Regions from separate parts of the Gellertiella sp. DMC107 genome, predicted to be linked through region 2. Evidence: predicted binding sites of a transcription regulator. Region 2 holds the regulator's gene; the other holds the start of a gene.
The links. The regulator PhoB, encoded in region 2, activates phosphate uptake and scavenging genes when phosphate is short. The targets are predictions, from matches to a motif close to TGTCATNNANCTGTCAT.
Positions count from the first base shown of each region.

Region 1 (16,260 bases), on a different contig from region 2:
ACCGATTCTGCTGCAAGAATCTTGCCGGAGAGCATATGCACCTGGCGTTGACAGCGCGCGGCGAGGGCCGGGTCGTGGGTGACCAGAAGCATGGTCATGCCCCGTTCCTTCTGTTTGGAAAACAGCAGATCGGCAATCCTGCTACCCGTTTCGCCATCGAGATTGCCCGTGGGCTCGTCCGCGATGAGAAGCGTCGGTTCCGGCGCCAGTGCCCGTGCAATGGCCACCCTTTGCTGTTCCCCGCCGGATAGCTGGCCGGGATAATGGTGGAGGCGTTCGCCAAGGCCGACGGCAGCCAGTTCCTCCGCAGCCCGCGCGAAGGCATCGGGGGCTCCCGCCAGTTCCAGCGGCACTGCCACATTCTCCAGGGCCGTCATGTTGGGGATCAGATGAAAGGACTGGAAGACAATGCCGATTTTCCGCCCGCGAAACGCCGCCAGCGCATCTTCCGTCATGGCATGCAGGGCGGCACCGTCCACGTGGAGGGTTCCGCTGTCCAGGCGCTCCAGGCCCGCAAGGACCATCAGCAGGGTGGACTTACCCGACCCTGACGGTCCGACGATGCCCACCGCACTGCCTTTTTCCAGGGACAGATTGACCGATTTCAGGACATGAACCCGTGCGGCATCCCTTCCCAGAGTCAAATCCGCGTTTTTGAGTTCGATGATCGTTTCACTCATCCGGCAGCGGTCCTATATGTGTCTGAAGGCGGGCCCTGTTGGCACCTTCGCCTAGGTAAGGTGGTCTTCATGCAGTTTAAAGCGGTGATCCGAATTTGTTTGATGACGTTGTTGTTATGCGCCGGGTTTCAGCCGAGTGCGGCAAAAACGCTAAAAATAGTGGCCTTCGGGGACAGTCTTATGGCTGGCTATGAATTGCCGGCCGATCATGCCTATCCCGCCAAGCTGGAAGCGGCGCTGAAGGCTGAAGGCATTGACCTGCAGATCGAAAACGGAGCTGTTTCCGGCGACACAAGCGCCGATGGACTGGCTCGGCTGGAATGGACCGTCCCTGATGATACGGACGCCGTCTTGCTGGAACTCGGCGCCAACGATGCCTTGCGGGGTCTTTCTCCAGCCGAAACCCGCAGCAATCTCAAGGCCATGATCGGCCAACTCAAAAAACGCGGCATTGCGGTGATCCTGTTCGGCATGCTCGCACCGCCCAACATGGGCCAGGATTATGCAGCCGCCTTCAACCCGATCTATCCGGAACTTGCGAGGGATGAGGGGGTTTCCCTGTATCCCTTTTTTCTGGATGCGATCGTGATGGATGCGACGCTCAAGCTTTCCGACGGCATGCATCCCAACGAGAAGGGCGTGGAGCGGATGGTGGAAAAAACTCTGCCGGCGGTCAAATCCTTTGTGCAATCCCTAAAGCCACGCGCAAAGTAGGGATTGCACACTCTCACCATGCATGATTCGCTGCATGCGTACTGTATAGATTCGGGGAGGCCTCGATATGCCGAGACTGTTCACTGCCCTCGAAATCCCGCGCCAGGCGGCGCTCAGCCTCTCCCTTTTGCGCGGTGGTCTTCCCGGTGCCCGTTGGATCGATGTGGAAAATTACCATATCACGCTGCGGTTTTTCGGTGATGTGGATGGCCGCACCGCTGACGAGATCGTGGACCGGCTCGACCGCATCGACAGGCCCGAATTTCAGCTGAACCTGATGGGAACCGGATCGTTCGGCTCCAAGAAACCCCATTCGGTCTGGGCCGGTGTGACGCATAATCCGGAAATGTACGCGCTGCAGGCGGAAATCGAGCGCATCGGCCAGCGCATCGGCTTGCCGCCTGATCCTCGAAAGTTTTCTCCGCATGTGACGCTCGCCCGGTTGAAATCTTCCCGCGTCGACGATGTCGTGCACTACCTTCAGGAGCGCAGCAATTTTCTGACGGCGGCCTTTACCGTTTCCCGTTTCGTGCTTCTCTCATCACGCGAGTCGGTGGGCGGGGGACCCTACATCACCGAAGAAGTCTTCTCGTTGCGGGAGGTCTCTCACACGCCGACACCGGAGGCGACCCTGCATCCATGACCGTTCCCCGTTCCCGCACGCCTGAATATGCCATGCTCGATCTTCCGGCCATTCAGGCGGCGCTGGAGAGCCTGCCCGGCTGGTCGCTGACCGAGAATGGCCGCGCCCTGAAGCGGGCCTACCAGTTCAAGAATTTTGCCGATGCCTTCAGCTTCATGACGGAAGCGGCTCTTCTCGCGGAGAAGATCAACCATCATCCCGAATGGTCGAATGTCTATGGGAAAGTGGATGTGCTGCTGACGACCCATGCGACGGGCAGCATTACCGATTTCGATGTGCATATGGCGGTGATGATGAACCGCGCCGCAGCCAAGCGCGGGATCTGATCTGGCTCCCCCGCCCGCGGAATCATCTTTCCGGATTTGCAAAAACCACCCTGAAGCACCATATCTGCCTGCGGATAGTCACAGAAGGTGCCCAGTCCCATGGACGACATCAAATATGGCGAAATTCTTCTTCCGGGCGATGACGAGACGATCGGCCGCCGGGAAAAGACGGTGCGGCGGAAATTCTGGACGGTTCTGAAGAAGTCCGCCCGGCATATTCCCTTCGCGCGCGATGCCGTCGCGGCCTATTACTGCGCGACGGATCCGGCAACGCCGCGCCGGGTTAAGGGAATCCTTCTTGCGGCGCTTGCCTATTTCATCCTCCCGTTCGATGCCATTCCCGATATTTTCACGGTGATCGGATTTAGCGATGACCTGGCCGTGCTGACCACGGCGATCGCCATGGTCCGTGGCCATATGCGTGAGGATCACTACGCCTCGGCCGACCGGGCGCTCGCCGATCAGACCGAACCTTCCGGGCTGTGAGCCCAACTCTTGCCCCATTCATTGGCTTGAGAATGTCGACGTATGTTCCAGCCCTATCCGGACGTGGCGACAGGACAGGCTTTCTGGCTTCTTTCGAGACGCTTTAACGGAAAGTCGCGTGCGGGTTCACGTTTTGTTAAGGTGAATTAAGTCTAATTAAATGGAATCGGCTCATAGTTTCGGCTCCCCGTGCGGCTTTGCGCGAGGGTGGCCCCGTAACCGGCAGGAAATCATGTCTGTAAAACGTCTCGCAACTGCTCTCACCCTCGTCCTGGCCAGCGCAGGCGTAGCCTTTGCACAGGCGCCGACCCGCATCCAGCAGTTCAAGGCGTGGGGTGCCTATTCCTACAAGTCGAACGGTGGAACGGTGTGCTACGTGCTTTCGGTGCCGACCGCGAAGGAGCCCGCCAATGTGGACCATGGGGAAGTTTTCTTCATCGTTTCCCAGCGCCCCGGCCAGAACATCTCCTACGAGCCGCAGGCAATGATGGGCTATACGCTGAAGGAAGGATCCAAGGTGAATGTCCAGATCGACAACAAGACCTTCGTGATGTTTACCAAGGACAAGGCTGCCTGGGTGGAAAATGCGGCAGAAGAGCCGGCTCTGGTCATGGCGATGAAGACGGGCAAGGCCATGACGGTCAGCGCCCAGTCCCGAAAGGGCACGCCGACCAGCTACGCCTATTCCCTGCAGGGTATTTCCGCAGCGCTGAAGCAGATCGAAAGCTGCAAGTAAGCCGTCAAGGCATTCCCTCCTGAAAGGCCGGGCAACCGGCCTTTTTTCATGCCTGTGAGCCAGCGGGGATGACGCAGGCCAATTTTGATGCTAAAGCCCCTCGAAATCAGGGCAAAGCCCTTGTCCTCGAGCGGATGACGCCCCCGAGGATACACGTTGGTCCCCCTGGCGGACCGCAGTTTCTTGGAAAAAGCAGATGACCGTGACCGATATCCAGACCGGGACGTTTTCGCCCGCAACCCTCTCCGGACGGGCGGCCTACAGCCCCTTGCCGACGTTGATCGGCATGACTCGCGAAGACATGGCCGAGGCCCTGAGGGAGCGCGGTATTCCGGAGCGGCAGATCAAGATGCGCGTCAGCCAGATCTGGCACTGGCTCTATGTTCGCGGCATTTCGGACTTCGACCAGATGACGAATGTGGCGAAGGACATGCGCAGCATGTTGCGGGAGAATTTTTCCATCGGCCGCCCGGAGATCGTCGAGGAACAGATTTCCAATGACGGCACCCGGAAATGGCTGTTGCGCTATCCGCCTCGCGGCGCAGGACGGCCCGTCGAGGTGGAGACGGTCTACATTCCCGAAGAGGGTCGCGGGACGCTGTGCATCTCAAGCCAGGTCGGGTGCACGCTTACCTGTTCCTTCTGCCATACGGGGACGCAGAAACTGGTCCGCAATCTGACGGCGGAGGAAATTCTTTCCCAGCTTCTGCTGGCCAGGGACCGGCTCGGCGATTTCCCGGATCGGGATACGCCGGTGGGGGCGATGGTGCCGGCCGAAGGGCGCAAGATCACCAATATCGTCATGATGGGGATGGGCGAGCCGCTTTATAATTTCGAGGCGGTCAAAAAGGCGCTCCTGATTGCCTCCGACGGAGACGGGCTTTCCCTGTCCAAGCGTCGTATCACGCTTTCTACCTCCGGCGTGGTGCCGGAAATCTATCGCACCGGTGAGGAAATCGGTGTGATGCTGGCGATTTCGCTCCATGCGGTGCGCGATGACCTGCGCGACATCCTCGTGCCGATCAACAAGAAGTACCCCCTCAAGGAACTGATCGAGGCCTGCCGGGCCTATCCCGGTCTTTCTAATGCCCGTCGGATCACGTTCGAATATGTCATGCTGAAGGACATCAACGACAGTCTGGAAGACGCCAAGGGGCTGGTTCAGTTGCTCAAGGGCGTACCCGCGAAAATCAATCTCATTCCTTTCAATCCGTGGCCGGGCACGAACTATCAGTGCTCCGACTGGGAGCAGATCGAAAAGTTTGCCGATTTCATCAATAATGCCGGCTATGCCTCGCCGATCCGCACACCGCGGGGGCGGGATATCCTGGCGGCTTGCGGCCAGCTGAAATCCGAATCCGAGCGGATGAAGAAGACCGAGCGCATGGCCTTCGAAGCCATGATGATTGCCGGCCACGGCGAGGACGACGAGTAAATCCCGCGCCGACAGGCCGTCTTAACGGCTGTGGGTCATCAGGATCTTGACGGCGAAAAGGGAGAAGACACCGGCGAACGTATAGTCGATGGCGCGCAGGACCTTGCGGTTTCCCGTCAGCCAGGCGGAGAGCCTGTCTGCCGCCAGAACGATGCCGATGACGATCGGCAGGGATACGACGATGAACCAGAGGCCCAGGAAGAGCAGCTTTCCGGTCACGTGGGGATCATCGGCGCTGATGAACTGCGGCAGGAAGGTCATGAAGAAAATGATGATCTTCGGGTTCAGCAAATTGACCCAGAAACCGTTCAGTGCTGCCGAGGTGAGGGTCTCCTTCGGCCGGCTCATATCGGCGATGACGAAGTTGGATCCCTTGCGAACGGCCTGGATGGCCAGCCAGGCGAGATAGCCCGCTCCCCCCGTCTTCAGGATGGTAAAAGCCAGCGGTGACGCGACGATCAGCGCCGAAAGACCGAAAGCCACCAGGCAGGTATGAACGATGAGCCCCACATTGGTGCCTGCGATGACGGCAAGTCCGGCGCCGCGCCCATCCTTCAGGGCCCGGCCGATGGAGAGCGTCATGTCCGGCCCCGGCGTTGCGGCGAGAAGCGCGGAGGCTGCGGAGAAGGTCAGAAGCGTTGCAAGGGACGGGATGAATTCCATGGCACACCTGAAGGGAGATTTCCGCGACTGGTCCCACATTCCCGCCGGTCTGTAAAGCGCTTCTATTGTCCCTTCATCTCTTCAGAAAGGCCGTGAAACTGTCGGCATGATCCTTATGCCAGCGAGAAAGGGGTGGCCGGTTCTCGATGATATCATGCGCGGCCCAGTATATACGCTTCTCATCCAGCGGGCGGCTGACCTCGTTGTCCGGACAAAGTATGTAAAAATCACCCCGTGCCAGGCTTTCCAGCATGAAATCCACGGTTTGTTCGGGTGTCCACGCGCCCGCCGGCTTTTCCGTGCGCCCATTGGCGGTGAGCGGCGTGTAGACAAAGCCCGGAATCAGCAGGTGCGCCGACAGGGTCGCGCCCTCGCGATTGCGCAAGTCGTGTTCCAGGGCTTCGGTAAAAGCCTTTACGCCTGCCTTTGACACATTATAGGCCGGGTCGCCCGGGGGCGTGGTGATGCCCTGTTTCGACCCCGTGTTGATGATCATTCCGGGCTCACCATGCGCAAGCATCGACGGGCCGAAGGCGCGGCTTCCGTTGATCACGCCCATGAGATTGACGCCGAGAACCCGATCCCACCCATCCTGCGGCCCGAAAAGGCTGCTGCCGGGTTGGATGCCTGCATTGTTCATCAGCACGTGAACCTTGCCGAAACGGGCATGAACCGTGTCGCGGAGACCCTCCACGGAGGCCAGGCTGGCGACGTCGGTCTTTACGGCCAGGACGTCGTCATCCGTTCCGGCGTCCGCAGCGACGAGCATGCGGGCCTGCTCCAGCTGTGCCTCGGAAATATCGGCCAGGACCACTTTCATGCCGGACCGGGCGAAGGATCGGGCTGCAGCCAGGCCAATGCCGGACGCGGCGCCGGTGACGACAGCGGTATGGCCGGGACGGATTGCGGAATAGGGCATGGAACTCCTCCTGAGGGACATCAGGGGAATTATGGGGTCCGATGCCGACCTGTCAAACGTCAGGCGTGACCATTCCGCACTTGCGCCTTCCCGCAATCTCGCTAAAAGTGCCGCCGAAATTTGGCAACGGGCGGTCCATCCGTCCCCCTGTATACGGATCCTCACCATGGCATCGCACAAGCAAGTCAAGAAGGTCGTTCTGGCCTATTCCGGCGGTCTCGACACCTCGATCATCCTGAAGTGGCTCCAGACGGAGCTGGGCGCCGAGGTCGTGACCTTTACCGCCGATCTGGGGCAGGGCGAAGAGCTCGAGCCCGCACGCAAGAAGGCCGAGATGCTTGGCATCAAGGAAATCTACATCGAGGACGTTCGCGAGGAGTTCGTGCGGGATTTCGTCTTCCCGATGTTCCGCGCCAATGCCGTTTATGAAGGCGTTTATCTGCTGGGCACCTCCATTGCCCGTCCGCTGATCTCCAAGCATCTGATCGACATCGCTGCAAAGACCGGCGCCGACGCCATCGCGCATGGAGCTACCGGCAAGGGGAACGACCAGGTTCGCTTCGAGCTTTCCGCCTATGCGCTGAACCCCGATATCAAGATCATCGCACCCTGGCGGGACTGGTCGTTCAAGAGCCGCACCGACCTGCTCGATTTCGCCGAGAAGCACCAGATTCCCGTAGCCAAGGACAAAAAGGGCGAAGCGCCCTTCTCGGTCGATGCAAACTTGCTGCACTCGTCCTCCGAAGGCAAGGTTCTGGAAAACCCTGCCGTCGAAGCTCCGGAATATGTGCATATGCGCACCATCTCTCCGGAAGCCGCTCCCGACCAGGCAACCGTCATCAAGATCGGCTTCGAGCGGGGCGATGCGGTTTCGATCAATGGCGTGCGGATGAGCCCGGCAACCCTTCTCGCAAAGCTCAATGATTACGGTCGCGATAACGGCATCGGCCGCATCGATCTCGTCGAAAACCGCTTTGTGGGCATGAAGTCGCGCGGCGTCTATGAAACGCCCGGCGGCACCATCCTGCTTGCCGCCCATCGGGCGATCGAGTCGATCACCCTGGACCGGGGCGCCGCTCACCTGAAGGATGAGCTGATGCCGAAATATGCCGAACTGATTTATTACGGCTTCTGGTACTCGCCCGAGCGTGAAATGCTGCAGGCCCTCATCGACAAGAGCCAGGAACATGTGGAAGGTGAAGTGACGCTCAAGCTCTACAAGGGCAATGTCATGGTGGTTGGCCGCGAAAGCGAAAAGTCGCTCTATTCGGATGCGCTCGTGACCTTCGAAGACGACCAGGGTGCCTATGACCAGAAGGATGCGGCCGGCTTCATCAAGCTGAATGCCCTGCGTCTTCGCACGCTGGGCAAGCGCAACCGCAAGGGCTGATAACCTTCACCCGGTTTTTGTAAGCCACCCGTCCCCCGGACGGGTGGCTTTTTCATGGGTGGCCGATGGTCAACCAAAGCTCTTCGAACCCCGGCTGCGGCTGACGAGGACAAGGAGCGCATAATTGGCGACCGCCAGCAGCTCCATGGCGGGAATGATGAGACCAAAGGCTTGCAGCGGGGTGCCGATCCAGGCTGCGAGCGAGCCTGCGACAAAACCTCCGCCCATCTGGATGAAGCCCATCAGCGCAGATGCGGAGCCTGCTACTTCCGGGAAGGGAGCCAGGGTTGCCGTCACCACATGGGGGCTGATCATGGCGAGGCCGAAGGTGCAGAGCGCAACCGGAACCATGATGGTCAGATAATCCGGTGTCATGAAATGGGTGGATACCAGCATGGCGCAGGCCCCTGCCAGCGTGAAGCAGAGCCCTAGCAGGGCCGAACCATGGCCGCCGAGACGCGGCGCGGCGAACCGCAAGGCGACCGATCCAAGGAAATAGGATCCCGTTTGTGCGAGCATTCCAATGCCGAACTGGGTCGGGCTAAGCCCCACCATCCGGATCAGGATAAAGGGTAGCATGGTCGATTGGGCGTAAAGCGCCCCGATCGTTCCCATCAGGACAAGCGATCCGGAGGCGAAGCGGATATCGAGAAGCAGCCGCCCATAGGCGCGGGCAAGCCGGTCCGGCCGGGCGAGCGTGGGATCGGGTCTGGCGGTCTCCTTCAGGAGAAAGAAGACCGTCAGGGCTGCGATCACGCCGAAGGCCAACAGTGCCAGAAAGACCGACTGCCAGCCGAAGCTTGCCAGCAGCAAACCGCCCAGCGTCGGGGCAAGCGCGGGGCCGATGGCCAGCATGATCCCGATCGTGTTCATGATCCGGGCAGCCTCCTGGCCGGTAAACTGATCCCGCACGATGGCGCGCGCGACCGCTGCCCCGATAGAGGCCCCGATGCCTTGCACCAGACGGCCCGCCAGCAGCAGGCCGATACTGCCGGCGAAAGCGGCGATGATGCTGCCGGAGATGAAGATTGCCAGAAAAAGCAGCGTGGCCTTGCGTCGGCCGATGGCATCGGAGAGAGGCCCTCCGACCAGCTGGGCGATCGCGAAACCGGCGAAATAGAGGGACAGGCTCATCTTGATGGCGGATTCGGTCGTGGAGAAGACCTCCACCAGCCGGGGCATGGTGGGTGTATACATCGCCATTGCGATTGGGCCGAGCGCCGTCAGCAGCGCACCGATCAGACTCGTGCGCTTTTCGGTCATGGAGGATTGAGGCATGGTCTGTCTTGCGTGTTGCGGGGTCACGAGGCCAATCTGGGTCGGAAAGACTTTTGGTCAACCACCCTGCACGCCGCAGATCGGCTGGCAAGGTCCCTTCCAGCCAATTCAGGTTCGGCTGGCCCGAAAGACCGACGCTGAACGGTCCCGGCATCCCAAGTCCGGGCATAGGAAAGCGCGGTCTTGACCCTTATAAAGGGACAGGAATCACAGGCAGGAAGGATGATCGGCGTGTCCGAAAGCGTGAACAGGGAAATTTTCGTTTGGTCCGGCCTTCACGGACTTCCGCGTTTTGACAAGATCGCGATTGCTGACTTCAAGCCGGCCTTCGACGCAGCCTTCTCAGCGCATGATACCGAAATCGAAGCGATTGCCAGCCAGGCGGATGCCCCGACTTTCGGCAACACGATTGAGGCGCTCGAAGTGGCTGGCGACAGTCTGTCCCGGGTGTCTTCACTTTTCTGGAATCGGGCTGGCGCTCATACCAATAGCGATATCCAGGCACATGAGCGGGAGATTGCGCCGCTGATGTCCCGCCATTATTCGCGGATCGGCATGAATGCGGCGCTTTTTGCCCGGATTGATGCCCTCTGGGAACAGCGGGACAGCCTCGGGCTGGATAAAGAGCAGCGCCGCGTGCTGGAACGACACTGGAAGGGATTTGTGAAATCCGGCGCCAAACTCCCCGGCCCCCAGCAGGAGCGCCTTGCCGACATCAACGAAAAGCTTGCCGGGCTCGGTGCACGGTTCGGGCAGAATGTGCTTTCGGATGAGAAGAGCTGGTGCCTTTTTCTCGACAAGAGCGATGATCTGAGGGGCCTGCCTGATTTCCTTCTGGGAGCGATGCAGGGAGCGGCAACCGAAAGGGGAGAAGAGGGCAAACATGCGGTGACCCTTTCGCGGTCCATCATCGAACCCTTCCTGACATTTTGCCCCCATCGTGCCCTGCGCGAGCAGGCCTTCAAGGCCTGGGTGGCGCGCGGCGAACAATCCGGCGAAACGGACAATCGGCCTTTGATGACCGAAATGCTGGCATTGCGCGCGGAGAAGGCCCGCCTTCTGGGCTACGAAAACTATGCCGCGCTGAAGCTCGACGATACGATGGCGAAGACACCCGGTGCGGTAAACGGGCTGCTGAGGCAGGTTTGGGAAAAGGCTGTCGCCCGGGCGAAAGAGGAAGAGGCCGACCTTGAGGCGCTTTCCCGACGGGAGGGCCAAAACCATCCGATCATGCCGTGGGACTGGCGTTACTATGCGGAGAAACTGCGAGCCGAGCGCTTCAATTTTTCCGAGGCGGAGCTGAAGCCCTATCTTCAGCTGGAGCGGATCATCGAAGCCTGCTTCGATGTCGCCCACCGGCTGTTCGGCATTTCTGCACGCGAAGTGAAGGGGATAGAAGCCTATCACCCCGATGTCCGGACCTTCGAGATCCACGACGCATCCGGCAAACTGAAGGCCCTTTTCCTCGGGGATTACTTTGCGCGCGCCTCGAAACGCTCCGGCGCGTGGATGAGCGCTTTCCAGTCTCAGCACCGGATGCGCCTTGCCAGCGGTGCCGATGGCGAGATCCCGATCATCTACAATGTCTGCAATTTCGCCAAGCCTGCGGAAGGCCAGCCGGCCCTTCTTTCGCTCGACGACGCCCGCACCCTGTTCCATGAGTTCGGTCATGCCTTGCATGGCATGCTGTCCAACGTGCGCTATCCTTCCGTTTCTGGAACGTCCGTGTCGCGGGATTTCGTGGAGCTCCCCTCGCAGCTCTATGAACACTGGCTGACGGTTCCCGAAATCCTGTCGCGCTATGCGTTGCATGAAAAAACCGGCGAACCCATGCCCCAGGCGCTGCTGGACAAGGTGCTCTCTGCCCGGACGTTCAATTCCGGCTTTGCCACGGTCGAGTTCACGGCCTCTGCTTTGGTCGACATGGCCTTTCATACGATGGAACCGCCCAAAGACCCGATGGCCGTACAGGCAGCCGTTCTGAGCCAGATCGGTCTGCCGCATTCCATCACCATGCGTCACGCATCGCCCCACTTCCAGCATGTCTTTGCCGGGGATGGCTATTCCGCCGGTTACTATTCCTACATGTGGTCGGAAGTGCTGGACGCGGATGCCTTCTCCGCGTTTCAGGAAACCGGAGACGTCTTCAATCCCGACATGGCCAAGCGGCTTGCGGATCATGTCTATTCCGTCGGCGGTTCCATCGATCCGGAGGAAACCTACCGGGCTTTCCGCGGCAAGATGCCGAGCGCGGAAGCCATGCTGGTCAAGAAGGGGCTTGCGGCCTGAAACGCCAGGTTTCCCGTCGACGGTGTCACCGGGTCTTGGTCAAATTGTAGCCGTCGCGTCACACGCGCGGCATGCGGGTGTCACGCCCGTCTGCGACTCTCGGTTCGGGTTGGCTCTTCAGCCCGAACCGAGCGGATCGCGCAATGCTGACACGTCGAAACTTTCTTTTTGGAACCGGCGCCTTCGGGCTCTCCTCGGGGGCCGGGCTGGGCATGCCCTACTATGCCCGTCACCGCAGCGCGCCTGTCTTCAGCCACGGCGTGCAGTCAGGCGATGTCGATTTCCGGTCCGGGATGGTCTGGACACGGCTCGACCGGCCGGCACGGGTCGATATCGCGCTTTCCACGACCGAGAGCTTTTCCGATCCCTTGCATCTCCCGACTTTAACCGCCCATCCCGATCGCGACTTCACGATCAAGGCGCTGGCTGACGGCCTGCTGCCCGATCAGGATTATTTTTACCGGTTCCAGGCAAGCGACCTGCAATCCGGCTTCATTCAATCGGAGCCCGTCGTCGGGCGTTTCCGGACCGCACCGCTTCGCCGCCGGTCGGTGCGCTTCCTGTGGTCGGGCGATACGGCCGGCCAAGGTTACGGGATCGAAGAGACAGGCATGGCGACCTACCGGACCATGGCCCGGCACGAAGCCGACTTTTTCATCCATTCGGGCGACACGGTTTACGCGGACAATCCCATTCCCGACGAGATCGCCCTGAGAGACGGTACCGTCTGGAAGAACAGGATCGTGACAGACGAGAAGCGGGATGTTGCCCGCAGTCTCGACGAGTATCGCGGGCAGTGGAAATACAATCTGCTCGACCGCCATGTCAGACAGTTCAGCGCCGGTTGCGCCAGCTTCTACCAATGGGACGATCATGAGGTTTTGAACAACTGGTCTCCCTCTACCGATCTTTCCGGCGATGCCCGCTACCCGGAAAAGGACATTTCCGTCTATTCGCGCCGCGCTCGGCGTGCCTTCGAGGAGATGACTCCGATCCGATATGCGGTGCGCGAACCCGGCCGGATCTACGGGAAGATTTCGTATGGGCCGCTTCTCGATGTCTTTTTTCTCGATTTACGCTCGTATCGCGGGGCGAACAAGGATCCCCGTTCTTCCCAACTGCTTGGCAAGCAGCAGATCGACTGGCTCACGGCTTCGCTCGACGGGTCTCGCGCGCTATGGAAGGTCATGGCCTGCGACATGCCGATCGGGCTCGTCAACTGGGACGATTATGGCCGGCAGAAAGGCGCTGAAGCGGTTTCGGACGGGTATAATGGCGTCCCTGACGGGCGTGAACGGGAATTTGCCCGGCTGTTGCGCTTTCTGAAGGATCGGGACATTCGCAATACCGTCTGGTTGACGGCCGATGTCCATTACACCGCCGCCCACCACTACAGTCCCGAGCGGGCGAAGTTCCTTGATTTCCTGTCTTTCTGGGAATTTGTATCCGGACCGCTGCATGCCGGTACCTACGGACCGAAACCGCTCGACAAGACCTTCGGGCCGGAGGTTCGCTTTCTCAAGGCGGCCCCGGGTGGTGCGGAGAGCAACTTGCCGCCGTCGGCCGGCCTGCAATTCTTTGGCCGCGTGGACATCCACGGCCGAAGCGGCGAGATGACCGTCCGCCTCATGGATCGGGACGACCGGGAGCTCTGGTCCGCCACTCTGCCGCCCGACGACCGCCGCCCGACGATGCCGGTTTCCTGACCGCGCATGGACAGGACCGAATGGCCCGAAAGGCCGGTATTCAAGCATGATCCGCCCGCCCCCCTTTCGCATTTGCAAAAAACAGGCTATGAGCGCGCCAACTGAAATTGGCGCTTGCTCCCGATGATGCGCCCCAGCTCCAGAGAAGAATTCATTATGGCCATTCGCAACATCGCGATCATCGCGCACGTTGACCATGGGAAAACCACCCTTGTTGACGAACTTCTGAAACAGTCCGGTTCCTTCCGTGAAAACCAGCGCGTCGCCGAGCGCGTGATGGATTCCAACGACCTGGAAAAGGAACGCGGCATCACCATTCTCGCCAAGGCGACCTCGGTCGAATGGAAGGGAACCCGCATCAACATCGTCGACACGCCCGGACACGCCGATTTCGGTGGTGAGGTCGAGCGTATCCTCTCGATGGTGGACGGCGCCATCGTTCTCGTCGATGCGGCCGAAGGGCCGATGCCGCAGACCAAGTTCGTGGTCGGCAAGGCGCTGAAGGTCGGCCTCCGCCCCATCGTCGCGATCAACAAGATCGACCGCCCGGATGCGCGCGCCGATGAGGTCATCAATGAAGTCTTCGATCTCTTCGCAGCCCTCGACGCCACCGACGAACAGCTCGACTTCCCGATCCTCTACGGTTCGGGCCGCAACGGCTGGATGAACTACGAGCCGGAAGGTCCGCAGGATGAAGGCCTGGCGCCGCTGCTGGATCTCGTGCTGAAGCATGTGCCTGAGCCGAAGGTCGAAGAAGGTCCTTTCCGCATGATCGGCACGATCCTGGAAGCCAACAACTTCCTCGGTCGCATCATCACCGGCCGTATTGCCTCCGGGTCCATCAAGCCGAACCAGGCCGTCAAGGTGCTGGGGGCCGATGGCAAGCTGATCGAAAATGGCCGCATTTCCAAGATCCTGGCATTCCGCGGCATTGAGCGGACCGCGATCGAAGAAGCCCATGCAGGCGATATCGTGGCGATTGCCGGTCTCTCCAAGGGCACGGTTGCCGATACGTTCTGCGATCCCTCGGTGACCCAGCCGATGAAGGCCCAGCCGATCGATCCGCCGACGGTCACCATGTCCTTCATCGTCAACGATAGCCCGCTGGCGGGCACCGAAGGCGACAAGGTGACATCGCGTGTCATTCGCGACCGTCTGCTCAAGGAAGCGGAAGGCAATGTGGCCCTCAAGATCGAGGAAGCCGAGGACAAGGACAGCTTCTATGTGTCCGGTCGCGGCGAATTGCAGCTTGCCGTTCTGATCGAAACCATGCGTCGCGAGGGCTTTGAACTTGCCGTCTCCCGTCCGCGCGTCGTCATGCACAAGGATGAGGACGGCAACCTTCTCGAGCCGATCGAAGAAGTGCTGATTGACGTGGACGAGGAACATTCCGGCGTCGTCGTGCAGAAGATGTCCGAGCGCAAGGCCGAGATGGTCGAGCTGCGTCCGTCGGGCGGCAATCGCGTGCGTCTGGTCTTCTACGCGCCGACCCGTGGCCTGATCGGTTACCAGTCGGAGCTTCTGACCGATACCCGCGGCACGGCGATCATGAACCGCCTGTTCCACAGCTACCAGCCCTACAAGGGCGAGATCGGTGGCCGCGTGAACGGCGTTCTGCTTGCCAACGAAGCCGGTGAAGCCGTCGCCTATGCCCTCTTCAACCTCGAAGATCGCGGTCCGATGATCATCGATCCGGGCGAGAAGGTCTATATGGGCATGATCATCGGCATTCACTCCCGTGACAACGATCTGGAAGTGAACGTGCTGAAGGGCAAGAAGCTCACCAACATCCGCGCTGCCGGCAAGGACGAAGCCGTAAAACTGACTCCGCCGATCCGCATGACGCTGGAACGGGCGCTCTCCTGGATTCAGGACGACGAACTTGTGGAAGTCACGCCCAAGTCCATCCGCCTCCGGAAGATTTATCTGGACGCAAACGATCGCAAGCGCTTCGAAAAGCAGCGCGCAGCCATCTGATCGCTGTTTCTGCAGGACCCTCTCGAAAACCCCGGCCTTGCGGCCGGGGTTTTTGCTTGTGTGCGGGGGTTTTTACGCCTTGCCCTGCCTCTTAAAAAACCGTTAACTTCAGCGAGTGCTTCGAATATTCGAGATGGTTCGCAATGATTGCGGATCCGTCTGTCCAAGGGTCAGAGTTGCGTCATGAAGACCGTATCGATCGATGTCCGCCGTGCCGAGCCGCATGATGCGCGTGCCATTTCCGAGGCGCACCGGGCTTCCTGGCAGCATGCCTATGAAGGTCTCATCCCCCACAAGCCTTTGCGTGACATGATCGAGCGTCGGGGCGAGAGCTGGTGGCGCAAGGCAACCCAGGGACCGGCCACCCTTCTGGTCGCTGAAGTCGAGGGTGTGGTGGCAGGTTACGCGACACTCGGCCTCAACCGCGCCCGTGCACTGCCGCAGGAGGGCGAAGTCTATGAACTCTACCTTCGTCCGGAATATCAGGGCATCGGCCTCGGTCGGCTGCTCTTCGGGGAATGCCGGCGGCTGCTGAAATCGCTCGGCTGCAGTGGTCTCGTTGTCTGGTGCCTGGAAGACAGCGAACATGCGGATCGCTTTTTTCGCAATCAGGGCGGCCTCGACATTGCCGAGGGAATGGAGAATTTCGGCACCAGTGCGCTCAAGAAGATTGGGTATGTCTGGAGCTGACCGCTACTGCGCCGGCTGAGAGCCTGGAAGCGTGCTGCTGAATGTGGAGGAAAGCGGACCCTTATCCCCCTCGAAGACCGCCGTATCCACGCCGCAGGCGAAGCGGGAGGCCTTTTCATCCGCCACTTTTCGAGCAAGCTCGTTTGCATTCCGGTTCGCTAATGCGTCGACCATGCCAATCACGCAGCTGCGGTCGTCTGCGCGTGAAGCCACCCGGGCAATCACCAGAACCTGTCCCTTCAGGGCGTCAGAAGTCGCGCCCGTCTGCGGATCCGAATTCGCGATGAAAAAGCGGAGAACTGCCGCATACGGTTTCTTGTCCGCGATT
Region 1 covers NZ_JBQUZZ010000004.1:184,300-200,559, reverse strand. Annotated here, with positions in the region: gene ACT54B_RS14795 (ABC transporter ATP-binding protein) at 1-680, opposite strand, end outside; gene ACT54B_RS14790 (arylesterase) at 783-1,394, shown strand; gene thpR (RNA 2',3'-cyclic phosphodiesterase) at 1,462-2,037, shown strand; gene ACT54B_RS14780 (4a-hydroxytetrahydrobiopterin dehydratase) at 2,034-2,363, shown strand; gene ACT54B_RS14775 (YkvA family protein) at 2,463-2,849, shown strand; gene ACT54B_RS14770 (invasion associated locus B family protein) at 3,082-3,585, shown strand; gene rlmN (dual-specificity RNA methyltransferase RlmN) at 3,782-5,020, shown strand; gene ACT54B_RS14760 (LysE family translocator) at 5,042-5,683, opposite strand; gene ACT54B_RS14755 (SDR family NAD(P)-dependent oxidoreductase) at 5,757-6,602, opposite strand; gene ACT54B_RS14750 (argininosuccinate synthase) at 6,769-7,992, shown strand; gene ACT54B_RS14745 (multidrug effflux MFS transporter) at 8,062-9,270, opposite strand; gene ACT54B_RS14740 (M3 family metallopeptidase) at 9,502-11,559, shown strand; gene ACT54B_RS14735 (alkaline phosphatase D family protein) at 11,703-13,265, shown strand; gene typA (translational GTPase TypA) at 13,422-15,242, shown strand; gene ACT54B_RS14725 (N-acetyltransferase family protein) at 15,426-15,932, shown strand; gene ACT54B_RS14720 (hypothetical protein) at 15,936-16,260, opposite strand, start outside.
Region 1: the regulator PhoB is predicted to act here: its motif matches at 11,627-11,643, upstream of ACT54B_RS14735 (alkaline phosphatase D family protein).

Region 2 (16,260 bases):
GACGCTGCCTGCCGACCTCAGGGCCGATGCAGCGTCCGAAGCGCTGAATTACGGCACCGTGACCATCATCGCCAAGGGTGTCGAACAGCTGTCCGACGCCGAGATCGCCGCCGCCGAGGCCGGTACGGTCCAATGGCCGGAGCTGCTTGCCTCAAAGGCCGTGCCCGTTGCCGCCGATGTGCGCCCGGAGATCATTCAGGCCGCGCTGAAGCGCACGGCCATGGATGCCTCGAGCCACAAGGCCATGGCCGCCGTGTGCATCGTCGTCGCGGCCCTCGGCGCTTTCCTGGGATATCGCCGCCTGGCACCCGCCTTCCGTGCCCGCAACCACATCGAAAAGCTGATGCTGGTGGCGCTGGCCCTCTGCTCCACCATTGCCATCCTCACCACGGTCGGCATCGTCGTCTCCATGCTGTCGGAAGCCACCCGCTTCTTCGCCATGGTGCCGATGCACGAATTCTTCTTCGGCACGGTGTGGGATCCCCGCTTCGCCGCGGCCGGTGCCGGTGGCGAAGGCGGCCAGTTCGGTCTCATCCCGCTTCTCGCCGGCACGCTCTACATCGCTTTCTTCGCCATGCTCTGCGCCGTGCCGGTGGGCCTGCTTTCCGCCATCTACATGGCCGAATATGCCTCACCCCGGGTGCGCAACCTCGCCAAGCCGGCGCTCGAACTTCTGGCTGGCATCCCCACCATCGTCTACGGCTTCTTTGCGCTGGTCACCGTCGGCCCCTTCCTGCGGGACATTTCCGCAGAGCTGAACGGGCTCGTCACCGGCAACTACGTCAATTTCATCCAGGCGCAGAGCGTTCTGACGGCGGGTATCGTCATGGGCATCATGCTGATCCCCTTCGTGTCGTCGCTTTCAGACGATATCATCACGCAGGTTCCGCGCGCCCTGCGGGATGGTTCGCTCGGACTGGGCGCCACCCGCTCGGAAACGATCAAGCGGGTCATCCTGCCGGCTGCGCTTCCGGGCATCGTCAGCGCCCTCCTGCTGACCGCCTCGCGGGCCGTCGGCGAAACCATGATCGTGGTGCTCGCGGCCGGGGTCGCCGCCCGCCTTTCCCTGAACCCCTTCGAGCCCATGACCACGGTGACCGTCAAGATCGTCAACCAGCTGACGGGTGACCTGGAGTTTACCTCCCCGCAGACGCTGGTCGCCTTTGCGCTCGGGATCACGCTTTTCGCCATTACTCTCGCACTCAACATCTATGCGCTCTACATCGTGCGCAAATATCGGGAACAGTACGAATGAGCGACGCTGTCACGCTTAACGGAATGCCCGCGCTCGCGCGCCGTGATATCGGCATCAAGCGCCGCTATGCCGCCGAGCGCCGTTTCCGCGCCTACGGCATCGTGGCCATGGCCGTCGGCCTTTTCTTCCTCGCGGCGCTGATCTTCTCGGTGGTGTCAAAGGGGTATACGGCCTTTGTCCAGACCACGATCACGCTCCCGATCGAATTTGCCGAAAAGGATCTCGATCCGGACAACAAGCGGGCCGAAAACCCGGCGATCCTGGCCCAGGGCGATTTTGCCAAGCTGATCAAGCACAGCCTTGCCAAGCGCCTCGGCTTCGATGCGTCCGACCGCAAGTCCGCCAAGCTCGCCGCTTCGATGATCTCCGACAGCGCGCGTATTGATTTGCGGGACATGCTCCTGGCCGATCCTTCCCTGGTGGGCAAGACCGTGAACGTGTCGCTGCTGGCGGAAGGCAATATCGACAGCGCCAACAAGGGCCAGATCGATCTGACCGTCCCGGAGGCGCGCCGCAAGGTCAAGGACCGGCAGCTCGAATGGATGAAGACCCTGCGCGACGCAGGCGATCTGACCAAGGAATTCAACACAGGCCTGTTCACCAACGGAGCCTCCTCCCGTCCGGAAGCCGCCGGTCTGGGCGTCGCCGCCATGGGCTCGTTCTTCATGATGGTCACGGTCTTTGTCCTGTCGCTGCCGATCGGGGTTGCCGCGTCCATCTATCTTGAGGAATTTGCGCCGAAGAACCGCCTGACCGATCTGATCGAGGTCAACATCAACAATCTCGCGGCGGTGCCGTCCATCGTCTACGGTCTCCTCGGCCTGTCGATCTTCATCAATTTTGCCGGCATGCCGCGCTCTGCGGCCCTGGTGGGCGGCCTGGTGCTGACGCTGATGACGCTTCCGACCATCATCATCGCCACCCGCGCCTCGCTGAAGGCCGTGCCGCCGTCGATCCGCGCCGCAGCGCTCGGCCTCGGCGCCTCGAAGATGCAGACCATCTTCCATCACGTGCTGCCGCTGGCCATGCCCGGCATCCTCACCGGCACCATCATCGGTCTGGCCCATGCGCTCGGTGAAACTGCACCGCTGCTGCTGATCGGCATGGTGGCCTTCGTGGCGGATTTCCCCGCCACCCCGCTCGAACCTTCGACCGCCCTTCCGGTGCAGATCTACATGTGGGCCAACGAAGCCGAACGCGCCTTCACCGAGCGCACCTCGGGCGCGATCATCGTGCTTCTCACCTTCCTCATCCTCATGAATCTCGGCGCCATTCTGCTGCGTCGCCGCTTCGAACGCCGCTGGTAAGGAAAAACGTTCCATGAACATGATGGCAGAAACCACTCTCGAACCCAGACAGGCCCAGACGATGAACGAACCGGTCTACAAGATGATAGGCAACAAGGTGTCCGTGTTTTACGGGCCCAAGCAGGCACTGTTCGATGTCAGCCTTCCGATCCGCGAAAAGACGGTGACCGCTCTCATCGGCCCGTCCGGTTGCGGCAAGTCCACCTTCCTGCGGTCGCTGAACCGCATGAACGACACGATCGACAATTGCCGGGTCACCGGCCAGATCACGCTGGATGGCCAGGATATCTACGATCCGTCGATCGACGTGGTGGAACTCCGCGCCCGCGTCGGCATGGTGTTCCAGAAGCCCAATCCCTTCCCGAAGTCGATCTACGAAAATGTCGCCTACGGCCCGAAGATCCACGGCCTCGCCCGCAACAAGGCCGATCTCGATCAGATCGTCGAGACGAGCCTGATCAAGGCCGGTCTCTGGAACGAGGTGAAGGATCGCCTGCACGAAGCCGGCACGGGCCTTTCCGGCGGTCAGCAGCAGCGCCTCTGCATTGCCCGTGCGGTGGCCGTTTCGCCGGAAGTCATCCTGATGGACGAGCCCTGCTCGGCGCTCGATCCCATCGCCACCGCCAAGGTCGAGGAATTGATCCACGAGCTGCGGTCCAACTTCACCATCGTCATCGTCACCCATTCGATGCAGCAGGCCGCGCGCGTCTCCCAGCGCACGGCCATGTTCCACCTCGGCAACCTCGTCGAGGAGAACGATACGGACAAGATCTTCACCAATCCGGACGAGAGCCGCACTCAGGATTACATCATGGGCCGCTTCGGCTGAGGCCACCTTGCCTCCGTCCCCGTCCGAATGCTGAACAAGGAACAGGCTTATGGCTTCCAACCACATTTACTCCGCCTTTGACGAAGAACTGAAATTTCTGGCGCGCCGCATTTCCGAGATGGGCGGTCTGGCCGAACAGATGGTCTCCGAGGCGGTCCAGGCGCTGGTCAACTCCGACACGGCGCTCGCCCAGAAGGTGATTTCCGACGATGCCGTGCTCGATGCCGCGGAACGGGAAGTGGGCGACAAGGCTGTCATCATCATCGCCCGCCGCCAGCCTGTGGCGGCCGATCTTCGCGAAATCATGGGCTCGATCCGCATCGCTGCCGATCTGGAGCGCGTGGGCGATCTCGGCAAGAACACCGCCAAGCGGGTGATTGCCGTCCAGGCGCAGGGCGTGCCGCGAAAGCTCGCCCGCGGCCTCGAGCACCTTTCCGAGCTCGCCTTGATGCAGCTGAAGGAAGTGCTGGACGTCTATACGACCCGCTCCGCTGAGAAGGCGAAGTCGATCCGCGAGCGCGACGAGGAAATCGACGCCATGTATACCTCGATCTTCCGCGAGCTCTTGACCTACATGATGGAAGATCCGCGCAACATCACCCCCTGCACCCATCTTCTCTTCTGCGCCAAGAACATCGAGCGCATCGGCGACCATGCCACGAACATCGCCGAGACGATCTACTACATGGCAACCGGCGCGCAGCCGGAGGGCGAGCGTCCCAAGGACGATACTGCCAACACCGTCACCTCTGCCGTTTCCGAATAAGTGCCCGCAAGGATAGATGCCATGACCCCAAGGGTAGCCATTGTCGAGGACGAGGAGGCCATCTCCGAACTCCTCCGCTACAATCTCGAATCCGAAGGTTTCGAGGTGGATGCCATCATGCGTGGCGATGAAGCCGAGACCCGGCTGAAGGAGCGCGTGCCTGATCTTCTCATTCTCGACTGGATGCTGCCGGGTGTTTCCGGCATCGAGCTCTGCCGCCGGCTGCGCCAGCGCCCCGAAACCGAGCGCCTGCCGATCATAATGCTGACCGCGCGCGGCGAGGAGAACGAGCGCGTGCGCGGCCTTTCGACCGGCGCCGACGACTATGTGGTGAAGCCCTTCTCCACGCCGGAGCTCATGGCTCGCGTCAAGGCGATGCTGCGCCGTGCCAAGCCCGAGGTTCTCGCCAGCGTCCTGCGCTGCGGCGAGCTGGAACTCGACCGCGAAACCCACCGCGTCCATCGCAAGGGCCGCGAGGTGCGGCTTGGGCCGACGGAATTCAAGCTGCTGGAATTCCTGATGTCCTCGCCCGCCCGCGTCTTCTCCCGCTCGCAGCTGCTCGATGGCGTCTGGGGTCACGATATCTACGTGGACGAACGCACCGTCGACGTCCATATCGGCCGCCTGCGCAAGGCGGTGAACCTGCCCGGCATGTCGGATGTGATCCGCACCGTGCGTGGCGCCGGTTATTCGATCGAGGGCTGATGCGAGACGAAGCCCGCCGGAGACAGGCGTGAAAAAACCCCGGTTCAGCGAACCGGGGTTTTTTCGTCAATCCTCGAACCCGCTCAGCGCGCGGCGCGGCGGCGGTCCGAAACCGGCTGATAGGCCAGCTTCTGATGGTAGTTGCAGTAGGGGGAGCTGTCCGGGCTGTCATTGCCGCAGAAGTGGAAATCGTCCTTCAGCGGATCGCCGACCGGCCACTTGCAGGTGCGTTCGGTCAGCTGGGTCAGTTCGAGGCGGCGCGAGATCGGCACGACCACGTTGCTCGCCGGTACGAACTGCATTTCCTCGACGGTGTCGACCTCGATCTCCTCGCGCACGACGGTGGCGCCCTGGGTACGGGTAACCGTGCGGGTCGTGGCGCGGGCCGCATAATTCGGCGCGCGCGGTGCAGAAGTCGTCCGCTTGGGCGTGCGCGCTGCGGTTGCAGGTGCGGTTCCGCCGGCCTTGGCCCGTCCGGGCAGGCTGAGACGATGCACTTTGCCGATGACAGCGTTACGGCTGACGCCGCCCAGCTGGGCCGCGATCTGGCTGGCGCTCAGGCCTTCGGACCACAACTTCTTGAGTTTCTCAACGCGCTCGTCTGTCCAGTTCATGCACATTCTCCGCTGTCGCGCCTGTGATGGAAAGAATCCGTCACCCAGCGCCGGGTGTTGCCCGGCGCCAAAACGCCTCACCATTGTCGTGACTAGTTCCGCCGCATGCAGTCTAGTAATTGAGATTTAACCTAGTGTGAGGCTGACTCCGTGACAAGAGTCGCTGGAATCATCATGATTCGATTTTCGACTTTTCCCCAACTTGCTTCCCGCCCGCGCTTCGCTTCGCCTGCCTCTCGTAACGCCAGGTCGTTCGGGCGGAACGCGCGGCGAAATGCACCGGTTTTGTTGACATTGCAGTGCGAAATGGGGATAGTGCGCCGCCGCCGAAAGGCGGCATTTTGATTTTTCCGGGCCTGCATCCGTGGTCCCTGTCGAAGCTGCTTTTCTTGAGATACGAGGTGGGTCATGGCCGCTGCCGCGCCGCTCTACAACACGTATAACCGCACGCCGCTGCGCTTTACCCATGGCGAAGGCGTCTGGCTGACCACGGAAAGCGGCGAGCGATATCTGGATTTTGCAGCCGGCGTTGCGGTGAATTCGCTGGGTCACGCCCATCCGCACCTCATCAAGGCCCTGACGGAGCAGGCCGGCAAGGTCTGGCATCTCTCCAACCTCTACGAAGTACCCGGCCAGGAGGCGCTCGGCGAACGCCTCATGAAGGTTACTTTCGCGGACAAGGTCTTCTTCACCAATTCCGGCGCCGAGGCGCTGGAATGCGCGATCAAGACCGCCCGCCGCTATCATTTCTCCAAGGGACACCCGGAGAAGTTCCACATCATCACCTTCGAGGGCGCCTTCCACGGCCGCACCACGGCCACCATCGCCGCCGGCGGCAACGAGAAATATATCGAGGGCTTCGGCCCGAAGGCACCGGGCTTCGATCCAGTTCCTTTCGGCGACTTGGAGGCCGTCAAGGCTGCGATCACCCCGTCCACGGGCGCCATCCTCGTCGAGCCCGTACAGGGTGAGGGCGGCATCCGCCCGGCGACGGTCGAATTCATGCGCGGCCTGCGTGATATCTGCGACGAGCATGGCCTGCTTCTCGTCCTCGACGAGGTCCAGTGCGGCGTGGGCCGCACGGGCAAGCTCTTCGCCTATGAATGGGCGGGCATCACCCCGGATATCATGGCGGTCGCCAAGGGTATCGGCGGCGGTTTCCCGCTCGGCGCCTGCCTTGCCACCGAAGAGGCGGCCTCCGGCATGGTCGCTGGCACGCATGGCTCCACCTATGGCGGCAATCCGCTCGCCATGGCCGTCGGTCTCGCCGTGCTCGATGTCGTGCTGGCCGATGGCTTTCTCGACCATGTGCGCGACATGTCGCTGCTCTTTGCCCAAGGGTTGGCCTCGCTAGCCGACCGCTTCCCGGACGTGATTGCAGAAATCCGCGGCCAGGGCCTGATGCTCGGCATCAAGGCCAAGACACCTTCGGCCGCACTGCTTGGCGCCATGCGCAGCGAGCATCTGCTGGGCGTGCCCGCCGGCGAGAACGTCATCCGCCTGCTGCCTCCGCTCACCATCACCGCGGACGAAGTCCGCGAAGGTCTGGCGCGCATCGAACGGGCGGCCACCGCCGTTCGCGCGGAAGCCCAGGCCAATGCCTCATCCCAGCCCGCCTGATCTGAATACAGGACCCCTTTCCATGGCATCCCCGAAGCATTTCATCGATCTGTCGACCGTCGCTGCTCCCGACCTCCGCAACATTCTCGAAGACGCCAAGGCTCGAAAGGCCGCGACCAAGGCCGGCACGGCCGACAAGCCGCTCGCCGGCAAGATGCTTGCGATGATCTTTGAAAAGCCTTCGACCCGGACCCGCGTGTCCTTCGATGTGGGCATGCGTCAGCTCGGCGGCGAGACGCTGTTCCTCTCGGGCACTGAAATGCAGCTCGGCCGCGCCGAAACGATTGCCGATACGGCGCGCGTGCTCTCTCGCTATGTCGACGCGATCATGATCCGCACCACCGATCATCGCCGCCTGCTGGAGCTCGCCGAATATGCGACGGTTCCGGTCGTGAACGGCCTGACCGACGATACCCATCCCTGCCAGATCATGGCGGATATCATGACCTTCGAGGAGCATCGCGGCCCGGTTAAGGGCAAGACGATCGCCTGGACGGGCGATGGCAACAACATTCTCCATTCGCTGGTGGAAGGGTCCGCGCGCTTCGGCTACCGCATGAACATGGCGGTTCCCCTGGGCTCCGAGCCCCATGACAAGTTCCTTAACTGGGCCCGCAACAATGGCGGCGACATCATGCTCTGCCACGATGCCGACCGTGCGGTCGAAGGCGCCCATTGCGTCGTCACCGATACCTGGGTTTCCATGAACCAGGAGCACAAGGCCCGTGGCCACAACATCTTCCAGCCCTTCCAGGTCAACGAGGCGCTGATGAAGAAGGCGAGCCCCGATGCGCTCTTCATGCACTGCCTGCCCGCCCATCGCGGCGAGGAGGTGACGGACGAGGTTATCGACGGGCCGCAATCCGTCGTCTTCGACGAGGCAGAGAACCGCCTGCACGCCCAGAAATCCGTCCTCGCCTGGTGCTTCGGGCTGGTGTAACCGGAAAGATCACCCATATAGGGCGCTTTCAGGCCGTTTCAGGAGTATCCCCATGGCAGATATCGCAGCCAAGCTCGGCGAACTGGATTTCGCCGGTGACGATCACGTCGTTCCCTTCCAGGTGGAAGGCATGGATGTGCGCGGCCGTGCCGTGCAGCTTGGCCCGATCCTGGATGCGATCATGGGCCGCCATCAGTATCCGCCAGCGGTTGCCCGCCTGCTCGCAGAAGCCATCGTGCTGACCGTGCTGATCGGCACCTCGCTGAAATTCGAGGGCCGCTTCACCGTGCAGACCAAGGGCGATGGCCCGGTCGATCTTCTGGTCGTCGATTTCAACACGCCGTCCAGCGTGCGCGCCTATGCGCGCTTCGACGAAGAGGGCGTGAAGGCGTCCATCGCTGCCGGTCATGCGGCGCCGCAGGATCTGCTGGGCCGCGGCATGCTGGCCTTCACCATCGATCAGGGCCGCTACACCCAGCCCTATCAGGGCATCGTCGCGCTCGACGGTGCCTCGCTGGAGGAGATTGCCGGCGTCTATTTCCGCCAGTCGGAACAGATCCCGACGCGCGTGCGCCTCAGTGCCGCCGAATTCTACGACCGGGGGCCGGATGGCAAGAGCCGTCACCACTGGCGCGCGGGCGGCATCATCGCCCAGTTCCTGCCGGCGGCGCCCGAACGCATGCGCCAGGCCGACCTGCCGGGAGGCGATGGCGAGCCCGAGATGCATGTGGTGGCCGAGGACGACAGCTGGACGGAAGCCCGCACCATGCTGGACACGGTAGAGGCGGCCGAACTCACCGATCCGCAGGTGGGCGCCGAGCGCCTCCTGTTCCGGCTGTTCCACGAGCGGGGCGTGCGCGTTTATGAGCCGCAATCGGTCGAGGACCACTGCAGCTGCTCGCGCGACAAGCTTAAATCCGTTCTCTCGGGCTTTACCCGGGACGAGGTGGAGGAAAGCATGGAAGACGGAGCGATTTCCGTCACGTGCGAATTCTGCTCGACCACATATCGCTTCGAAGCCTCGGAAGTGCTGGCGGGCTGATCCCCGTCGGCCCCCGTCCGGCGGCGGTCAGTTGAGCACGCGCTGCAGGCCCGGCACGTCGAGCGAAAAGGCGGGAATGTCCACGTCGAAGATCACGCCCCGGTCCGTTTCCATCTGGTAGCGCCCGAACATCACGCCCGATGGCGTGTCGAGCGGGCAGCCGGAGGAATATTCATAGGTATCGCCGGGGCCCAGATGGGGCTGTTCGCCGATGACACCCGGCCCTGTCACCTCATCCACCTGGCCGTTCTGGTCGGTGATATGCCAGTAGCGGCTGACCAGCCGCACGGCTTCCTGCGAGAAGTTGGAAATCACGATCCGGTAGCCCCAGACATAGCGATCGTCGTCCGGATCGGATTGCTCCTCCAGATAATAGGGTTCTACGACGACTTCTATACCCTTGGTCAGGGCCCTGTACATGGTTCAACCTTCGATCAAGACCTGTTCCATCATCCTACAGGAAAACCGATAGATCGGAAAATACCCATTGACGATGGTGGCGACGGCAAAACCCTAGTGTCAAAAAGTTAAACATAAACAAAGAAAACGATAAAGGAGGCGGCAATGCCGCCTCCCGGGGGCGTCAGGCCTTCACTTGGGCGAGGGCGGCGGCGAAGTCCGCAATCAGATCGTCCGCATCCTCGATGCCGGCCGAATAGCGCACCGTGCCGGCGGAAATGCCCAGTTCCGCGCGCGCCTCGTCCGTCAGGTTCTTGTGGGTGGTCGTCGCCGGATGGGTGATCAGGCTCTTGGCATCGCCGAGATTGTTGGAGATGCGCACCACCTCAAGCGCGTTCTGCAGCGCAAAGGCCGCCTCCTTGCCGCCCTTGAGCTCGAAACAGACCAGCGTCGAGCCGCCCGTCATCTGCTTGGCGACGATATCGGCCTGCGGATGATCCTTGCGGCCCGGATAGATCACCCGGGCGACCTGCGGCTGCTCGGCGAGGAAGTCAGCCACGCGTGCGGCGTTCTCCGTCTGCTGCTTCACCCGCAGCGGCAGCGTTTCGATGCCCTTCAGCAGCGTCCAGGCATTGAAGGGCGACATGGCCGGGCCCGTATGGCGGAAATAGTCATGCAGGTTCTCGTCGATCCACTGCTTGTCGGAGAGAACCACGCCGCCGAGGCAGCGGCCCTGGCCGTCGATATGCTTGGTCGCGGAATAGACGACCACATGGGCGCCGAGTTCCAGCGGCTTCTGGAAGAGGGGGGTCGCGAAGACATTGTCCACCACCACCTTGGCGCCGATCTGGTTGGCGAGCTTCGCCACGCCGGCAATGTCGATCACTTCGAGCGTCGGATTGGTCGGGCTTTCCAGGAAGAAGACCTTGGTATTCGGGCGGATTGCCTTTTCCCAGTTGGCAAGATCGCGGCCGTCGACCAGCGTGCATTCGACGCCATATTTCGGGGCAAGCGTTTCCACCACCCAGCGGCAGGAGCCGAAAAGGGCGCGCGCCGCGACGATGTGGTCGCCGGCCTTCACCTGGCAGAGGATGGCGGCCGAAACGGCAGCCATGCCGGAGGCCGTTGCGCGGGCATCTTCCGCACCTTCCAGCATGCACATGCGCTTTTCGAACATGTCATTGGTCGGGCTGCCGTAACGGGCATAGATGAAGCCGTCCGTTTCGCCCTTGAAGCGGGCCTCGGCGGCCTCGGACGTGTCGTAGACGAAGCCCTGCGTGAGGAAAATGGCTTCGGATGTTTCGCCGTGATGCGAGCGGGTGGTGCCGCCGTGGACGAGCTGGGTTGCGGGACGCCAGGACTTGCTCATGCCAATCTGCTTTCCATAACAAAAAACCGGTCGCCCAAAGGGGACCGGTTGCTATCAACCCGGTCCTTTTAGCCACTTGTTTAACGTGGCTGCAAGCCGACCGGCCAAATCACCACGGGATAATTGTGCCTTAGCGCCGAATAAGGCTTGCGTCAATTGCCGGGGGCGGAAAGAAATGTCCCGAGGACAAGCCGCTTATTCCGGTATGCGGCTCACGATTGCATGGGAGCATGACATGGCACGGACCACGGGCATTCTGGCGGACAGCGCCATTCGGGCCCTGTTTTCCGAAGGCAGGCTGAAGAGCGAGATGTCGCTCGATGCGGACCAGATCCAGCCGGCCAGCCTCGACCTGCGTCTCGGCGGCCGGGCCATGCGGGTCCGCGCCAGCTTCATGCCCGGCCCGGGCGCGCTCGTTTCCGAAAAGCTCAAGCGTCTCACACTGCACGAGATCAGCCTCGAAGAGGGCGCTGTACTCGAAACCGGCTGCGTCTATATCGTGCCGCTGATGGAAAGCCTCGACCTGCCGGAGGGCCTTTCGGCTTCCGCCAATCCGAAGAGCTCCACCGGCCGCCTCGACATCTTCACCCGTGTGATCACCGACCGGGCACAGGAATTCGACAAGATCCCGGCCGGCTATGTCGGCCCGCTCTACCTGGAAATCTCGCCCCGCACCTTCCCGATCGTCGTGCGTCGCGGCTCGCGCCTGTCGCAGATCCGCTTCCGCACCGGCCAATCGCTGCTTTCGGAGGATGCGCTTCTGGTGCTGCACCGCGCCGAAACGCTCGTGGCCAGCGAGGAGCCGAATGTCTCCGGCGGTGCGATTGCGCTCTCGATCGATCTCAAGGGTACCGGCCCGGACGGGCTCGTCGGCTATCGCGGCAAGCACCATACGGCGGTCATCGATGTCGACCGCAAGGCCGCCCATGATGTGCTGGATTTCTGGGAGCCCCTCTATAGCCGCGGCAGCGGCGAGCTGATCCTCGATCCGGACGAGTTCTACATTCTCGTTTCCCGCGAGGCGGTGCATGTGCCGCCGCTCTATGCGGCGGAAATGACCCCCTTCGATCCGCTGGTCGGCGAATTCCGCGTGCATTATGCCGGCTTCTTCGATCCGGGCTTCGGCCATGCCGGGGCAGGGGGTGCCGGTAGCCGCGCGGTTCTCGAAGTGCGCAGCCACGAAGTGCCCTTCATTCTGGAACACGGCCAGATCGTCGGCCGGCTGGTCTACGAGCACATGCTCACTCGCCCGGAAGGGCTCTATGGCGAAACCGGATCCAATTATCAGGCGCAAGGCCTGAAGCTGTCCAAGCATTTCCGCCCGGCCTGAAATCCGCCTTCCGGCCCTCCTTGACAAGGCGGGCCGAAACCGGACAAAAGGGGTGCAACGCGGGTGTAGCTCAATGGTAGAGCAGCAGCTTCCCAAGCTGAATACGAGGGTTCGATTCCCTTCACCCGCTCCATTTTCCCCAAAGGCGATCAGGCCAGCCCTTCTTATGGGGCCGGCTTCACGTCGATGAAGGGAACGCTGCCGCCGGGGACCATGGTGGTCGGGAGCGAGCCGTTCCAGCGGTCGGCCAGCGTGAACTGTATGAGGCCGGGATTTTCCTTCAGCGCATCGCCCTTTGCCTTGATGGCGGAGGCTTCGGCCTCGCCGCGGATCCGGGCTGCCTCCGCTTCTGCCTTTGCAAGCGCCAGTTGGCTGTCGGCCTTGGCCTGCGCCTGGGTGACCGTAATCTGGGCGAGCTGCTTTTCGTTTTCCACCTTCTGGCGGGATTTCTGCACTTCCACTTCCGCGGTCATGCGGGCTTCGATGGCCTCCTCGTAGGCGGGGGAGAACTTCAGGTCCTCGATCTGCACGCCCTCGATTTCCACCGGTCCCTTGACTGCGTTCTGGATCGCCTCGCGGACTTCCGAATTCAGCCTGTCGCGCTGGCTGATTGCGGTCGCGGCGGTATAGTGGCCGAAAATATTCTTCAGCTGCTGGCGCACACGCGGGAGGATCAGGCGCGCTTCCAGGTTTTCGATATTGGAGAACTGTGCATAGACATCCGCCACCTGGCCCGGAACGACCGAATAATTCACCGACAGCTGCAAATGGGCCGGCTGCTGGTCCTGCGAATAGGCTTCCTCATTGTCCAGCTGCAGCTTCTGCGTCTGTACCGACAGATGGGTGACGCTGGTCATGAAGGGAATCTTGAAGCCGAGGCCCGGTCCCGCTATCCCCACCACGGCCCCGAATCGGGTGATCACGCCGCGTTCCCCCTGATCCACCGTGTACCAGGAGCCCAAAAACAGGCTTCCCACCAGAAGGATGGCAAACCCGGCCACAGTCTGAACGATACGCATCGCGGTCAATCCCTTCTCTTTGCGGGCTTCATGCCCGCTTCGGTTCCGCTGATATCATCGATTTTCTACCGGAGTGCTAAGATTTGCCGGAGCGCGCTCAGGGCGCCATGCGCAATCTCCTGCCTTCATTGGGGCGGAAGGTCTGCGGGGCTATGGGGAGTCTTGTTCCAGCTGTGCGGGCTGGCGATGAGTTGATAGAGGGCCTTCCAGGCTGCGACAGTCAACAACAGCCATAGAACGGGGATGAGAACGGCGCGGTTGGCCCGCAAGCGTTTCCCGTCCTGACGATGATACAGTCGGGCCGCTGTCAGATAATAGCCGTATCCGGCCAGCATGTTCACCCCGTCCACCAGCATCAGAATGCCCGTGGTCGATAAGGGAGAGGGCAGCCGACCCTGCCAGCCCCAGTAGACCAGAAGGCCGAGACTGGCGAAAAAGACCGGATAGAGCAGGCTCGAAAGCACGGCCCCTGCACTGTTGAGAACGGAAACGACAAGGCCGATGATCCCGATCTCGCGCGCGAGCAGATGCGGCAGGCGGATGCTCACGAGAAAGGTTTGCAGCCATCCCTTCAGCCACCGGCTCCGCTGGTTGATCCAGACGCGCTTCACGGTAGGGGCATTTTCCAGCGTGGGTCGGCCGATCAGGCCGACACGATAGCCCATCCTTGCAAAGCGCAGGCCCAGATCCGCATCTTCCGTGACATTATAGGGATCCCATCCGCCAGCCTCCTGAAGGGCGCTCAGCCGGAAATGGTTGGATGTTCCGCCGAGGGGCATGGGCCATCGGAACCGCTCGACCATGACCAGAAAGCCGTGAAACTGGGCGTGATATTCCGCCGCGAACAGATCGGCGAGCCAGCTTTCATGCCCGTTGTCGATGTGCAGGGGTGCCTGCAGGCAGGCGAGCCTGCTTCCCTCTTGCCGAAAGCGCCCATAGGCTTCGCGGAGCTGGCCGGGATCCGGCCGGTCCTCCGCATCGTAAATCGTCAGAAACTCGCCGCGAACACCCGCCAGCGCATAGGTCAGCGCCTTCGGCTTGGTGCGCGGAACCTGCCGGGGCACATGGACGATCTCGATATGCGGGGGCAGAGGGCGGGCGGCCAGGGCATCCAGCGTTTCAGCATCATCGGCCTCGCAGACCAGCTTGATGTCGAGACGGGAAGCGGGCCAGTCCAGCGCCAGAAGAGCCTGGAGCAATTGGTCCACGACGGCTGCCTCGCGGTGGAGAGCGACAAGCACCGAATAGATGGGAAAGGGGCTCTCCTCTTCCGGAAGCGCCGGCAGCGGGGTGGGCGGAGAAATGTAGAACAGGCTGATCCAGCGCAAGGCAATGGAGAGGAAATAAAACAGCGCCAAGGCCGCATGAGCGGCGCGCAAGGCGTGAAACGGCCAGACATAGGCGAGGCAACCGCACAGCGCCAGCCCAGCGCCGAGCGCGAAAGACTGCCAGGACACCAGCGTGGTGCGGGCGCTGTAGAGCGGTCTTTTGTGGAAAAGTCCCTCGGTCGCGTCCCTGACCCGCCGCTCCGCGCCTGCCGCCCAGACTGCGTTTCGCAACGCGGACGGGGTGGTGATCGCAAAGCGCTGGCGCAGATCCTGGTTGGCCCGCAGACGGGCGACAAGCGCCGGAAAAGTCGCGAGCCCCGGGGCCTGCACGAGTTGCGAAGGTGCGCCCGGGGGCGCCAGCTTCAAGGGCCCGGGTTTTCGCAACACAATGTCCATGCCGGCATTGTCGGAAACCGCGTCGGCCGGAATTGCCGCCTCGAAACGCACGCCGGCAACCGCCGCCATGCCGCGATAAAGCCGGTCTTCCCCCACATGGCCGCCGAGCACCAGTTCTTCTTCCAGCGTGCTGCCATGCCGATCCCGGGCGAAAAGCACGGCCCCCAGCGACTTCGGAGAAAGGCCGAGAAAGGCAACAAGCGGTGCAAAGACATCGGAATCAAGGCAGGCCGATGGCTCTTCGGTTCCGCCGTCGATTATCTCTCGGTTCGCATCCGTCTCTTGCATTTTCGTCCGGAAAGTGCGGTTCTCTGAACCGGTGGAAGGCACGGTCTCCTGGCAGGTTACAAAAAGTAAGATGAAACTAATAAAGAAATCAATGAAATTTTTTTTGCCCTTTCTGGCGGCAGGGCTCGCCCTGGCGACCGGAGCGGAAGGGGCAGGCCAGATCGGTGCGGCAGACAGCGGCGGCGTGGAGTTCCCGCTGCTTTTCGACGCGCGGGAACGTCTGGCGAAGCCCGATCTCGGGGATGTTCCAAGGCTGCGCTTTCTGACCTCGCTGGATTTCCCGCCCTTCAATTTCGCCGATGCGACGGGGCGCCCCGCGGGCTTTCACGTGGATCTGGCGCGGGAGATCTGCAACGAGCTGGACATAGCGGCCCGCTGCCAGATCGAAGCCATGCCTTTTCCCGAGCTGAAGGAGGCGCTCGACAAGGGGGAGGGGGACGCCATTATCGCCGGTATGGCGATCACCGAGCCGTTGCGGGAAGACTATCTGTTCTCAAGGCCGTTCATGGTGCTGCCCGCCCGGCTGTTGCGCAATGCAAAGGCCGAGCTGAAAGGGCCTGCGGCAGAGGGGCTCAGCGGCCGTCCCCTTGGCCTCGTCGCCAAGAGCGCCCATGAAGCCATGGCGAGAGCCTATTTCCCGGCCGCCAAACCGGTTGTCTTTCCGGATCGCCAGACCATGTTGACGGCATTGAAGGAGGGGAAGGTGGATGCCGTCTTCGGCGACGGAGTGCAGCTCGCCTTCTGGGCCGCCAGTCCCGAAGCAGACAGGTGTTGTCACCTCTACGACGGTCCCTATTATTCGACGGGTTACCTGGGCGAAGGGCTCGCCATCATGCTGCGCCCGGATGACGATGTGCTGACGCAGGCCATGGATCATGCCCTGCTGGCGCTATCGCGCAACGGCAGGCTCAAGGAACTCTATCTGCGGTATTTTCCCTACGGGCTTTACTGACCTTATCAGCCCTTGCGGTAGCGAGCGATGGCGCTGCGTTCCAGGGCAGCGCAGGTCAGCTTGTCGAGGGAAAGGGCATCGCGCAACAGGGAAAGGAAGCG
Region 2 covers NZ_JBQUZZ010000002.1:572,396-588,655, forward strand. Annotated here, with positions in the region: gene pstC (phosphate ABC transporter permease subunit PstC) at 1-1,255, shown strand, start outside; gene pstA (phosphate ABC transporter permease PstA) at 1,252-2,562, shown strand; gene pstB (phosphate ABC transporter ATP-binding protein PstB) at 2,576-3,391, shown strand; gene phoU (phosphate signaling complex protein PhoU) at 3,441-4,157, shown strand; gene phoB (phosphate regulon transcriptional regulator PhoB) at 4,179-4,862, shown strand; gene ACT54B_RS08280 (GcrA family cell cycle regulator) at 4,946-5,476, opposite strand; gene ACT54B_RS08285 (acetylornithine transaminase) at 5,885-7,096, shown strand; gene argF (ornithine carbamoyltransferase) at 7,119-8,036, shown strand; gene ACT54B_RS08295 (Hsp33 family molecular chaperone) at 8,089-9,078, shown strand; gene apaG (Co2+/Mg2+ efflux protein ApaG) at 9,106-9,498, opposite strand; gene ACT54B_RS08305 (O-succinylhomoserine sulfhydrylase) at 9,662-10,846, opposite strand; SAM riboswitch at 10,895-10,972, opposite strand; gene ACT54B_RS08310 (2'-deoxycytidine 5'-triphosphate deaminase) at 11,082-12,176, shown strand; tRNA gene ACT54B_RS08315 (tRNA-Gly) at 12,236-12,309, shown strand; gene ACT54B_RS08320 (prohibitin family protein) at 12,341-13,195, opposite strand; gene ACT54B_RS08325 (glycosyltransferase family 2 protein) at 13,321-15,207, opposite strand; gene ACT54B_RS08330 (transporter substrate-binding domain-containing protein) at 15,299-16,159, shown strand; gene ACT54B_RS08335 (tellurite resistance TerB family protein) at 16,165-16,260, opposite strand, start outside.